2 regions of the Acidovorax sp. GW821-FHT11A03 genome follow, and region 1 is predicted to be linked to the other one. Evidence: predicted binding sites of a transcription regulator. Region 1 holds the regulator's gene; the other holds the start of a gene.

Region 1 (5,847 bases):
GGCTCAAGAGCACGGACTACGGCGACGACAAGGACCGTGTCATGCGCAAGAAGGACGGCACGTACACCTACTTCGTGCCCGACGTGGCCTACCACATCGCCAAGTGGGAGCGCGGCTTCACCAAGGTCGTCAACATCCAGGGCACGGACCACCACGGCACCATCGCCCGCGTGCGCGCCGGGCTGCAGGCAGCCGGCGTGGGCATTCCGCAGGGCTACCCCGACTACGTGCTGCACACCATGGTGCGCGTGGTCAAGGGCGGCGAAGAGGTCAAGATCAGCAAGCGCGCGGGCAGCTATGTCACGCTGCGCGACCTGATCGAATGGACCAGCAAGGACGCGGTGCGCTTCTTCCTCTTGAGCCGCAAGCCCGACACCGAGTACACCTTCGACGTGGACCTGGCCGTGGCGCAGAACAACGACAACCCGGTGTACTACGTGCAGTACGCCCACGCGCGCATCCAGTCGGTGCTGCGCGGCTGGGCCGAGCAGGGCGGCGGCGATGTGGCCTCGCTCCAGGGCGCGGACCTGTCGGCGCTCGAAGGCCCGCAGGCCCAGGCGCTGATGCTGCAGCTGGCCAAGTACCCCGAGATGCTCACCGCCGCCGCCGACGGCGAGGCGCCGCACGACGTGACCTTCTACCTGCGCGACCTGGCCGCCAGCTACCACAGCTACTACGACGCCGAGCGCATCCTGGTGGACGATGAAACCGTCAAGCGGGCCCGGCTGGCCCTCGTCGCCGCCACCGCGCAGGTATTGCACAATGGCCTGGCCGTGCTGGGCGTGTCGGCTCCGGCCAGAATGTAAGCAGTCACTATGAAGAAACAACAGACGGGTGGGACCATCATCGGCTTCATCGTCGGGGTCATCGTGGGCCTGGGGGCCGCACTGGCGGTGGCCGTGTACGTGACCAAGGTGCCGGTGCCTTTCCTCAACAAGGGCAACGGGCGGGGCGTGGACATGGATGCCGCCGAATCCCAGAAGAACAAGAACTGGGACCCGAACTCTCCGCTGTACGGCAAGAACCCCGCGCGTCCCCCCGCGCCGGCGGTGGCGGCGGCTTCCGCGCCCGCCTCCGTGGCGGCGCCCGAGGTGCGGGCGGCCGCCTCCGCGCCCAAGCCGGTTGCCAGCAAGCCCGAGGCGGCCAAGGCCGAAAGCAAGCCCGGCGCCGACCCGCTGGGCGATCTGGCCGTCGCCAAGGCCGCCGCCAAGGGCAACCTGGACCCGTTCGACTACTTCGTGCAGGCCGGGGCATTCCGTACCCAGGCCGATGCGGATGCCCAGCGCGCCAAGCTGGCCATGCTGGGCTGGGAGGCCCGGGTGAGCGAGCGCGAGCAAAATGGGCGGGCCGTGTTCCGCGTGCGCGTGGGCCCGTTCACCAAGCGCGATGATGCCGAGCAGCTCAAGGAAAAGCTCGACGGCGCCGGGGTGGAATCGGCCCTGGTGCGGGTGCAGCGCTGAACTGCCGCGCAGCGGGAGCTGAACTTTTTGCGGGGGCATGGCTCACATCCCCCAGACCAGAACCAGGAGAGTCTTTGCCATGAAACGCCGTGAGTTTTCTTTGTCCGCCGCCTCGGCGGTTGCCGCTTCCGCCCTGACGCTGCCAGTGGCCACCCCCGCGCTGGCCCAGGCCCGCCAGTTCAAGGAGGGCAAGGACTTCAAGCGGCTGGACAAGCCCGTGGCGCCCGATGCGCCCGCCGGCAAGGTCGATGTGATCGAATTCTTCTGGTACAGCTGCCCTCACTGCCACGCCTTCGAGCCCACGCTCGACGCATGGGTGAAGAGCGCCCCCAAGGACATGAGCATCCGCCGCATGCCCGTGGCCTTCAATGCCAGCTTCGTGCCGCAGCAAAAGCTCTACTACACGCTCGAAGGCATGGGCAAGCTCGACGCGCTGCACGCCAAGGTGTTCCGCGCCATCCATGTGGAAAAGCAGAAGCTGGCCAAGGACGACGAAATCCTGGCCTGGGTGACCCAGCAGGGGGTCGATGCCGCCAAGTTCAAGGAGGTCTACGGCTCCTTCACCGTGTCCAACCAGGTGCGCCGTGCGTCGCAACTGCAGGACGCGTATGGCGTGGAAGGCGTGCCTTCCATGGGCGTGGCCGGCAAGTACTACACCGATGGCACCATGGCCGGCAACATGCAGAACGTGCTGCAGGTGGTGGAGCACCTGGCCGCCACGGCGAAAAAGGGGTGACGCCTCCTTGAAGGAAGCGTGGCCCTCGTGAGCCGCCTTCCTGCCCAGGGGAACGCACCCGGCGGCCCGGCAGCGCCGGCTCCACGGGTGCAGGCGGCGGCTTCCAAGCGCCGACGGCCTCGGATGCCCCAAGAAGAAGCCCGCGGATGCGGGCTTTTTTCATGGCGCGCGCCGTGGGGTGGCTACAATGACCTGCAAGATTCGTGCCCTATGAACTACCGCATCCTCCCCCACCTCCTGCTTGTCGCCCTGGCCTGCCATCTGGGCGCGGCGCACGCCGAAAAGGCCGACCGCGCCAAGCCCATGAACATCGAGGCCGACGCCTTGCGACACGATGAGCTCAAGCAGACCAGCGTGTTCTCGGGCCGCGTGGTCATGACCAAGGGCTCCATCGTGCTGCGCGGCGCGCGGCTGGACGTGCGCCAGGACGCCGACGGCTACCAGTACGGCGTGGTCACGGCCGAGGCGGGCAAGCGGGCCTTCTTCCGCCAGAAGCGCGATACCGTGGCCGGCGCGCCGGACGAGTTCATCGAAGGCGAGAGCGAAGTCATCGAGTACGACGGCAAGGCCGACAACGTGCGCTTCATCACCCGCGCCGAACTGCGCCGCTACCGCGGGGCGGTCCTCAGCGACGAGATCACCGGCGCCGTGATCGTCTACAACAACCTCACCGATGTGTTCACCGTGGACGGCAAGCGCACCCCCGCGACCAATGCGGCGGGCGATGCGCCCGCGCCCGGCAGCCGGGTGCGGGCGGTGCTCGCGCCCAAGGACCCGCCCGCCGGTACCGCCGCGCCGGAGGCCGCGCCCCCGGCATCGGCGCCGGTGCTGCGCCCCAGCAACAGCCTTGGCGGCGGCTCCAAGTGAGCGCGCAGCCCGTCAGCCCCGGTCCTGACACCCAGGCGGGCAGCCGCCTGGAGGTGCAGCACCTGGCCAAGTCGTATGGCAGCCGCAAGGTCGTCAAGGATGTGTCGCTGGTCGTGCAAAAGGGCGAGGTCGTCGGGCTGCTCGGCCCCAACGGCGCGGGCAAGACCACCTCGTTCTACATGATCGTGGGCCTGGTGCGCAGCGACGCGGGCGACATCCGCATCGACGGCCATTCGGTGGCCCACATGCCCATCCACCGCCGCTCGCGGCTGGGGCTGTCCTACCTGCCGCAGGAAGCCTCCATCTTCCGCAAGCTCACGGTCGAAGAGAACGTGCGCGCGGTGCTGGAGCTGCAGCGCGCGGACGACGACGGCAAGCCGCTGTCGCGCGAGGCCATCGAAGAGCGTCTCACGGCCTTGCTGCAGGAGCTGCGCGTGGACCATCTGCGGGCCTCGCCCGCCATGGCCCTGTCGGGCGGCGAGCGCCGCCGCGTCGAGATCGCCCGCGCGCTGGCCACGCAGCCGCGCTTCATCCTGCTGGACGAGCCCTTTGCGGGCATCGACCCCATCGCCGTGATCGAGATACAGCGCATCATCGGCTTCCTCAAGGCGCGCGGCATCGGCGTGCTCATCACCGACCACAACGTGCGCGAGACGCTGGGCATCTGCGACCACGCCTTCATCATCAGCGATGGCCAGGTGCTGGCCCAGGGCACGCCGTCCGAGATCGTGGACAACGCCGAAGTGCGCCGGGTGTACCTGGGCGAACATTTCCGCATGTAGACATGGCCTCCACGCTTGTCATTTCGTGTACTGCGCTGCCCCCCGAGGGGGCCTTCGCGCCTTGGGGCGGCCCGGCGGCGCGGTACGGTACCCCCACGCTCCCCGCTGCGCGTGGTTCGCTGCCCCCCGAGGGGGCCTTCGCGCCTTGGGGCGGCCCGGCGGCGCTCAATCAATGAAACCTGGACTCTCGCTGCGTGTCTCGCAGCATCTTGCATTGACCCCCCAGCTTCAGCAGTCCATCCGGCTGCTGCAGTTGTCCACGCTGGAACTCTCGCAGGAAGTCGAGCAGATGCTCGACGAAAACCCGTTCCTCGAACGCAACGCCGACGAGGCGCCGCGCGAGGAGTTTGGCCTGGAAGCCGCCGATACGCCGGCCCAGGCCGACGACTACAGCGCGGATGATGCTATTTTTTCAGGAGCTACCAGCGCAAGCAGTACCAGCGCTGAGGCTCAAAATGATGCTGAAACACCGAGCGCGGGCGCCGACGAGCCCGACTGGAGCGGCGACGGCACGGTGGAGATGGCGCCCAACGACGCCGAGTGGGGCGGCGACGCCCCCGCCCGCAACCGCAACGACGCCGAAGGCGACGAGGCCGACGCCACCGAGCTGGCCCGCACGCACGAATCGCTGACCGCCTTTTTGCACCGACAGGCGCTGGCGCTGCGCCTGTCCGAGATCGACCGCGCCGCGCTGCGCTTCCTGATCGAATCGCTCAACGACGACGGCTACCTGGAGGATCCGCTCGAAGAGCTGGCCATCAGCCTGGCCGGGCCCGACGACCTGGAGCAGATCGAGGAGCTGGTGCACCGCTTCACCGTGGCACAGCGGCTGCTGCAGAGCCTGGAGCCCGTGGGCGTGGGCGCGCGCGGCCTGGCCGAGTGCCTGACGCTGCAGCTCAAGGCGCTGGCCGCCGACGAGGACAGCGACATCGACCCCGACACCGTGCAGACCGCGCTGCGCGTGTGCCAGCAGCCGCTGGAGATGCTGGCGCGGCGCGACGTGCGCCGCCTCACGCAGGCCTGCGGCGACAGCGAGGAGCGCACCCGCGCCGCCATGGCGCTGATCGCCCGGCTGGAGCCGCGCCCGGGGCGCCGCTTCGCCGACGTGGAGCGCAACATCATCATCCCCGACGTGATCGTGCGCAAGGCCGGGCGCGCCAATGGCCGCGACGGGCAGCACAACTTCATCGTGCAGCTCAACCCCGACGTGATGCCGCGCCTGCGCGTGCACGACATCTATGCCGGCGCCCTGCGCGGCCACAAGGGCGGCGAGGGCCACCAGGGCATGCAGCAGCGCCTGCAGGAGGCGCGCTGGTTCATCAAGAACATCCAGCAGCGCTTCGACACCATCCTGCGCGTCTCGCGCGCCATCGTGGAGCGGCAGAAGAACTTCTTCACCCACGGCGAACTCGCGATGCGCCCGCTGGTGCTGCGCGACATCGCCGACGAGCTGGGCCTGCACGAGTCCACCATCAGCCGCGTGACCACGGCCAAGTACATGGCCACGCCCATCGGCACCTACGAGCTCAAGTACTTCTTCGGCTCGGGCCTGGGCACCGAGACCGGCGGCAATGCGTCGAGCACCGCCGTGCGTGCCCTCATCAAGCAATTCGTGGCCGCCGAGAGCCCGACCAAGCCGCTGTCCGACAGCCAGATCGCCGAGATGCTCAAGGAGCAGGGCATCGAGTGCGCGCGCCGCACCGTCGCCAAGTACCGCGAGGCGCTCAAGATCGCGCCGGCGAATCTGCGCAAGGCGCTGTAGGCGCCGTGCGGGCGTGTGCGCGGCGCATGCGCCTGGTGGCCCGTTTTTCCGCTCCGTTGCCGTCTTTCCCCCTTACTTCGCCACCCCGTCCATGGCCCGCATCGTCTTCGACCTTCCCGCGCACTTCGGTTTCGCCACCGAAATGCAGATCTACATCAGCCACGTCAACCAGGGCGGGCACCTGGACAACGCGCAGCTGCTGAGCCTCGTGTCCGAGGCCCGGGTGCGGTTTTTCCAGTC
Region 2 (5,847 bases), on a different contig from region 1:
AGCAGGCCGCAAGGACGACTACCACTGGATCCATATCCCCGTCGGCTATCTCTACTGCATCGGCAACCCGCGCACCGACTGGCTCTACAACACCGAGCCCGACGCGGGCCTGAACGGCCGCACCCTGCGCTACCCGCGCGGCAAGACGCTGGGCGGCTGCAGCAGCATCAACGGCATGATCTACATGCGCGGCCAGGCGCGCGACTACGACCAGTGGGCCGAGCTGACGGGCGACGCCAGCTGGCGATGGGAGAACGCCCTGCCCTACTTCCGCCGCCACGAGGACCACTGGCGCCTGGACCAGCCCGATGGCGTGAATGAAAATTTCAAGCGCCTGCACGGCAACAAGGCCACGGGCAGCTCCGGCGAATGGCGCGTGGAAAAGCAGCGCCTGCGCTGGGACGTGCTGGACGCCTTCGCCCAGGCCGCGCAGCAGGCCGGCATCCCCGCCACCGACGATTTCAACGGCGGCAGCAACGAGGGCGTGGGCTACTTCGAGGTCAACCAGAAAAGCGGCTGGCGCTGGAACACCGCCAAGGCCTTCCTGCGGCCCACCTGCTACGGCCGCCCCAACTTCGAGATGTGGACCAGCGCGCAGGCCGCCAAGCTCCTCATCGAGACGCAGCCCGACGGCAGCAAGCGCTGCACGGGCGTGCAGGTGTGGGACGGGCATGAGATGGTCACGGCCCGCGCCACGGGCGAGGTCATCCTGAGCGCCGGTGCCGTCAACTCGCCGCAGCTGCTGCAGCTCTCGGGCATCGGCCCCTCCGCGCTGCTGCGCCAGCACGGCATCGACGTGGTGCACGACCTGCCCGGCGTGGGCGCCAACCTGCAGGACCATCTGCAGATCCGCGCGGTGTTCAAGGTGGGCGGCGTGCCCACGCTCAACACCATGGCCAGCTCGCTCTGGGGCAAGGCCAAGATCGGGCTCGAATACGCGACCAAGCGCAGCGGTCCCATGAGCATGGCGCCCTCGCAGCTGGGCGCCTTCACGCGCAGCAGCGCCGACCAGCCCTGGCCGAACATCGAGTACCACGTGCAGCCGCTGTCGCTCGACGCGTTTGGCGAGCCGCTGCACAGCTTTCCGGCCTTCACGGCCAGCGTGTGCAACCTCAACCCCACGAGCCGGGGCACGGTGAACATCAAGAACGCCGACTTCAAGGCCGCACCGGCCATCGCGCCCAACTACCTGAGCACCGCCGAAGACCGCCAGGTGGCGGCCGACAGCCTGCGCGTCACGCGCCGCATCGTGGCCCAGCCCGCGCTGGCCAAGTACCGGCCCGAGGAATGGAAGCCCGGCGTGCAGTTCGAGAGCGACGAGGACCTGGCGCGCCTGGCCGGCGACATCGCCACCACCATCTTCCACCCCGTGGGCACGACGAAGATGGGGCGGGATGATGACCCGATGGCCGTGCTGGACTCGCAACTGCGCGTGCGCGGCATTGCGGGCCTGCGGGTGGTGGATGCGGGGGCCATGCCCACCATCACCAGCGGTAACACCAACTCGCCCACCCTGATGCTGGCCGAGAAGGCGGCGGAGTGGATCATCCAGGCGCGGCGCACGGCATAGGCGTGGGTACCATCGCGCCCATGTACTCCTCCACCTTCATCTTCGCCACCAAACAGTTCGACGACGCCTTCCACCGCCTGGACGAGGCGATTGCCACCGCCGCCCGCTCCATCGACGGCTACCTGGGCGAGGAATCGTGGGAGGACACGGGCAAGGGCCTGGTGTCCAACGTGTACTACTGGCAGTCGCTCGAGGCCCTGCAGGCATTGATGCAGCACCCCGCCCACCTGAAGGCCAAGGCGGCGCAAGCGCAGTGGCTCAACGGCTACCAGGTCGTGATTGCGCAGGTGCTGCGCACCTATGGCGACGACAAGCTGGCCGGGCTGCTGCCCACGGCGGGCCTGTTCGTGCAGGGCGCGGCAGCGCACTGATATGGATCCCGCCCACGCGCGGGCCCCACGGCCGCGGCGCGGTCAGCGGATTCCCCCGACATACCGGGGCACCTCGGGCGCGGGCTCCGGCGGGGGCGGCGCCATGCGCTGGCGCACCGCCTGGGTGGCCACATCCAGCAAGGGGCGGCGCGGGGCGGGCGGTGGCGCGGCATGGATGGCCTGGTCCAGGCGGTCCGCCCATTCGGTGAGTTCGGGCGCGTTGTCCTCCTGCGCGCGCTGGCGCGCGAACCGGACGATCTCCAGCGCGTACTCGGCGTTGGCCGCCATCCACTCGGTGTCGGTCACGCGCCCCGTCTTGCGGCGCAGCAGCACATGCAGGTGGGCGGCAATGGCGAGCTTGTCGGAATCGGGCATGGTCGGCTCCTTACTGCATTTCAGTCATCCATTGCGCTGCGCACAACCCGCGGCGAATGAAACCGGTGCGGCCCAGGCGCGGGCCGCCGCGCTGGCTGCGCCCCCCGGCCCGCATTGCGCGGCGGTGCGAGAGCGGGGGAAGGCCCGCAGGGCCTCGGGAGAGCGGGCTTCATTCAGCCGCCCAGGTGTTCGCGGTGCTGGGCGATGTCGAGCCCGGTCTGCTCGCTCTGCGCATCCACGCGCACGCCCATCGCAAAATTGATGATCCACAGCAGCGCGGCCGTCACCACCAGGCTGTAGGCCATCACGGCGCCCACCCCGATGGCCTGGGTGAGCAGGCTGCCCTGCACGCCCCCCACGGTCTTGCTGGCCAGCACCCCCGTGAGCAGCGAGCCCACGATGCCGCCAATGCCATGCACGCCAAACACATCCAGCGAATCGTCGGCACGCAGCAGGCGCTTGAGCCCCGTGGCGCCCCAGTAGCATGCCAGCCCGGCCACCAGGCCAATCACCACCGCCGAGCGCAGCGTGACGAAGCCTGCGGCGGGCGTGATCGCCACGAGCCCCGCGACCAGACCCGAGCACAGCCCCAGCAGCGAAGGGCGCCCGCGCACCACCCACTCGCCCAGCATCCAGGACAGCGCACCAGCGGCGGCGGCCAGGTGCGTGACCGCCATGGCCAGGCCCGCCCGGCCATCGGCCGCCACGGCCGAGCCCGCGTTGAAGCCGAACCAGCCCACCCACAGCATGCCGGCGCCCGCCATGGTGAGCCCCAGGTTGTAGGGCTCGAAAGGCTCGCGCCCGTACCCCGTGCGCCGCCCCAGGAACCACGCGCAGACGAGCCCCGCGACGCCCGCGTTGACGTGCACCACCGAGCCGCCCGCAAAGTCGAGCGCGCCCATCTTCGCGAGCCAGCCGCCGGGCTCCCACACCCAGTGCGCCACCGGCGCATAGACCACCAGGGTCCACAGGCTGGTGAAGATGAGCAGCGCAGAAAACCGCATGCGCTCGACCAGCGCCCCCACCAGCAGCGCGGCGGTGATGATGGCGAAGGTGAGCTGGAACATCGCGTACACCGACTCGGGGATGTGCGGCGCCACATGGCTCACCGCGAGCTTGCCGCCCGCGAGATCGAAGTCCAGCCCGGCAAAGCCCGCCCGGTCCCACCCGCCCAGCCACGGGCTGCCGGGCGTGAAGGCCAGCGAGTAGCCTGCCGCGAACCACCACAGACTGACCAGCGCCGCCACCGCCACCACGCTGGCCATGGTGTTGAGCACGTTCTTCTTGCGCACCATGCCCGCATAGAACAGCGCCACGCCCGGCAGCGTCATCAGCAGGACCAGCGCGGTCGAGGTCATCATCCAGCCGGTGTGCGCAGCGCTGATCGTGTCCTGGGCCACCAGCATGGGCCGCACGGGCGCAGGCACTGCGTCCGGCGGCGTGCCCTGCGCGAGCGCAGCCGCACACAGCCCCAAGGTCAAGACCACCCACGCCACAATCCGGTGCACAGTTCCCCGCATGAAGGCTCCTTATCGCAAATTGTTACAAGCAGGTTGCACGAGCCATGCCAGCAGAAAATGCCAGGGAGATGCAGGGGGTGCCCCAGCCCCATGCCCCGGAAAGGGGTCGGGAAACCCCCAATGCACCACAGGGGTGCGGCCGTTACAGTTGCGGCACTCGAGAGCGCGCTTCGGTGTGCCAAGCGAGGGGCCCGAGGAGACACTTTCTACCAATAAACATATTCAAAGCACCCAACGAGGTGCAGACCCTTTCCAGGCGCTGGCGATCCCAGCGCCTTTTTCTTGCCTGCTCGCAGCGTGTGCGGCCTCGACGGGCGCACCGATGACTCCTGAATTGATAGCGCACCGGGTGCGACAATCCAGCGATGGAATGGATTTTTATCACCCTGGCCTCGCTGCTGGCAGGGTTTGTGGACGCGATCGTGGGCGGAGGGGGGCTGGTGATGGTGCCGGCGCTGTTCGCGGCTTTTCCGGCGGCGCCGCCGGCCACGCTGCTGGGCACCAACAAGGCCGCGTCGGTGTGGGGCACGGCCATGGCCACCTGGCAGTACAGCCGGCGCGTGCAGGTGCGGTGGCACGCCATGCTGCCCGCGGCCGCCGCGGGGTTCGCGGGATCTTTCGCCGGCGCGTGGGCCGTGACGGTGATGTCGGCGGACTTTCTGCGCAAGCTGCTGCCGCTGGTGCTGCTGGGTGTGCTGGCCTACACCCTGGCCAAGAAGGAGCTGGGGCGGCACCACACGCCGCGCTACAGCGGCCGCACGGAGGTGGTGGCCGCCAGCCTGATCGGCGTGCTGATCGGTTTCTACGACGGGTTCTTCGGCCCCGGCACCGGCAGCTTCTTCGTCTTTTTGTTCGTGCGGCTGCTGGGGTATGACTTCCTCAACGCATCGGCGTCGGCCAAACTGCTCAACTGCGCGACCAACTTTGCCGCCATCGCACTGTTCGCGGCCAAGGGCCACGTGTGGTGGCACTTCGCGGTGACGCTGGCGGTGGCCAACGTGGTGGGCAGCCTGCTGGGCACGCACCTGGCGCTCAAGCACGGCACGGGCTTTGTGCGCGGCATCTTCATCGTGGTGGTGAGCACGCTGATCCTCAAGACCGGCTACGACGCATTTCTTCGGTAACCCCCTGAGTCGCCTTCGGCGCCGCCCCCTGGAGGGGGACGCCCCCAGCGCGGCGGGGCGGCACTTGCGCGGGGGCACTGGGCTGGGGCGCGCCGGTAGTGCAGACCGCGCACTGCAACCGCGGGCCCAGCCCCTGCGTCCGGTTGGGGACGCCGCTCTAAACCTGTTGTGAATTGGCACACAACGGGGCTTTGAGGGTTGTCCGCAGGCCCAAGGAAAAAATTCGCATATTTATAATCGTTACTACTTGATGACGGCAGGCTTCGCGTTTCGCGATGCCTGTGCATCCGATCCACCAGCCTCCGGCCTGCTACCCGCATGCCGGATTTTTTGTACCTGAAATACCCCCGACAGGACCCATCCCATGAAATTGTTCAAGGCTGTTGCCACCGCCCTCGCGCTCTGCGCCGCTTTCGCTTCTGCCCAGGCCCGCACGCTGGACGAGGTCAAGAAGGACGGCAAGATCCTCATCGCGACCGAGGGGCAGTTCGCTCCGTTCAATTTCTTCAACGGCACCACGCTGACCGGCTTCGAGGTGGAGACGGCCGAACTGGTGGCCAAGAAGATGGGCCTCGCGATCCAGTGGAAGACTCTGGGCTTCGATGCGCTGCTCACCGGCCTGCGCCAGGACCGCTGGGACCTGGTGATCGCCTCGCACGGCATCACCGAAGAGCGCGCCAAGGCCGTCACCTTCACCGACCCGCACTACTGCTCGGGCGGCATGATCATCGCCATGGACCCCGCCATCAAGAGCGCCAAGGACCTGGCGGGCAAGGTGGTGGCCGTGCAGACCGGCACGAGCTACCTCGAAAACGTGCAGAAGGTCTCGTCCATCAAGGAAATGAAGAACTTCCCCACCGACGTGGATGCCCGCAGCGCGCTGAACT

The links. Region 1 encodes sigma-54, which starts transcription at its own class of promoters, with help from an activator protein. Its sites were predicted from a motif close to TGGCANGNAANCTGCTTT; they were not measured.
Region 2: AC1RVY_RS21705 (ammonium transporter) is a predicted target of sigma-54. The motif match lies at 3,869-3,886, and genes of this name have one in related genera.

Annotation. Positions count from the first base shown of each region.
Region 1 is NZ_JBXASG010000008.1:28,192-34,038, forward strand. Features, by position in the region: gene argS (arginine--tRNA ligase) at 1-806, shown strand, start outside; gene AC1RVY_RS19855 (SPOR domain-containing protein) at 816-1,460, shown strand; gene AC1RVY_RS19860 (thiol:disulfide interchange protein DsbA/DsbL) at 1,540-2,196, shown strand; gene lptA (lipopolysaccharide transport periplasmic protein LptA) at 2,407-3,063, shown strand; gene lptB (LPS export ABC transporter ATP-binding protein) at 3,060-3,845, shown strand; gene AC1RVY_RS19875 (RNA polymerase factor sigma-54) at 4,018-5,607, shown strand; gene AC1RVY_RS19880 (acyl-CoA thioesterase) at 5,699-5,847, shown strand, end outside.
Region 2 is NZ_JBXASG010000009.1:78,645-84,491, forward strand. Features, by position in the region: gene AC1RVY_RS21690 (GMC family oxidoreductase) at 1-1,570, shown strand, start outside; gene AC1RVY_RS21695 (antibiotic biosynthesis monooxygenase family protein) at 1,591-1,941, shown strand; gene AC1RVY_RS21700 (hypothetical protein) at 1,984-2,316, opposite strand; gene AC1RVY_RS21705 (ammonium transporter) at 2,490-3,836, opposite strand; gene AC1RVY_RS21710 (sulfite exporter TauE/SafE family protein) at 4,202-4,960, shown strand; gene AC1RVY_RS21715 (ABC transporter substrate-binding protein) at 5,325-5,847, shown strand, end outside.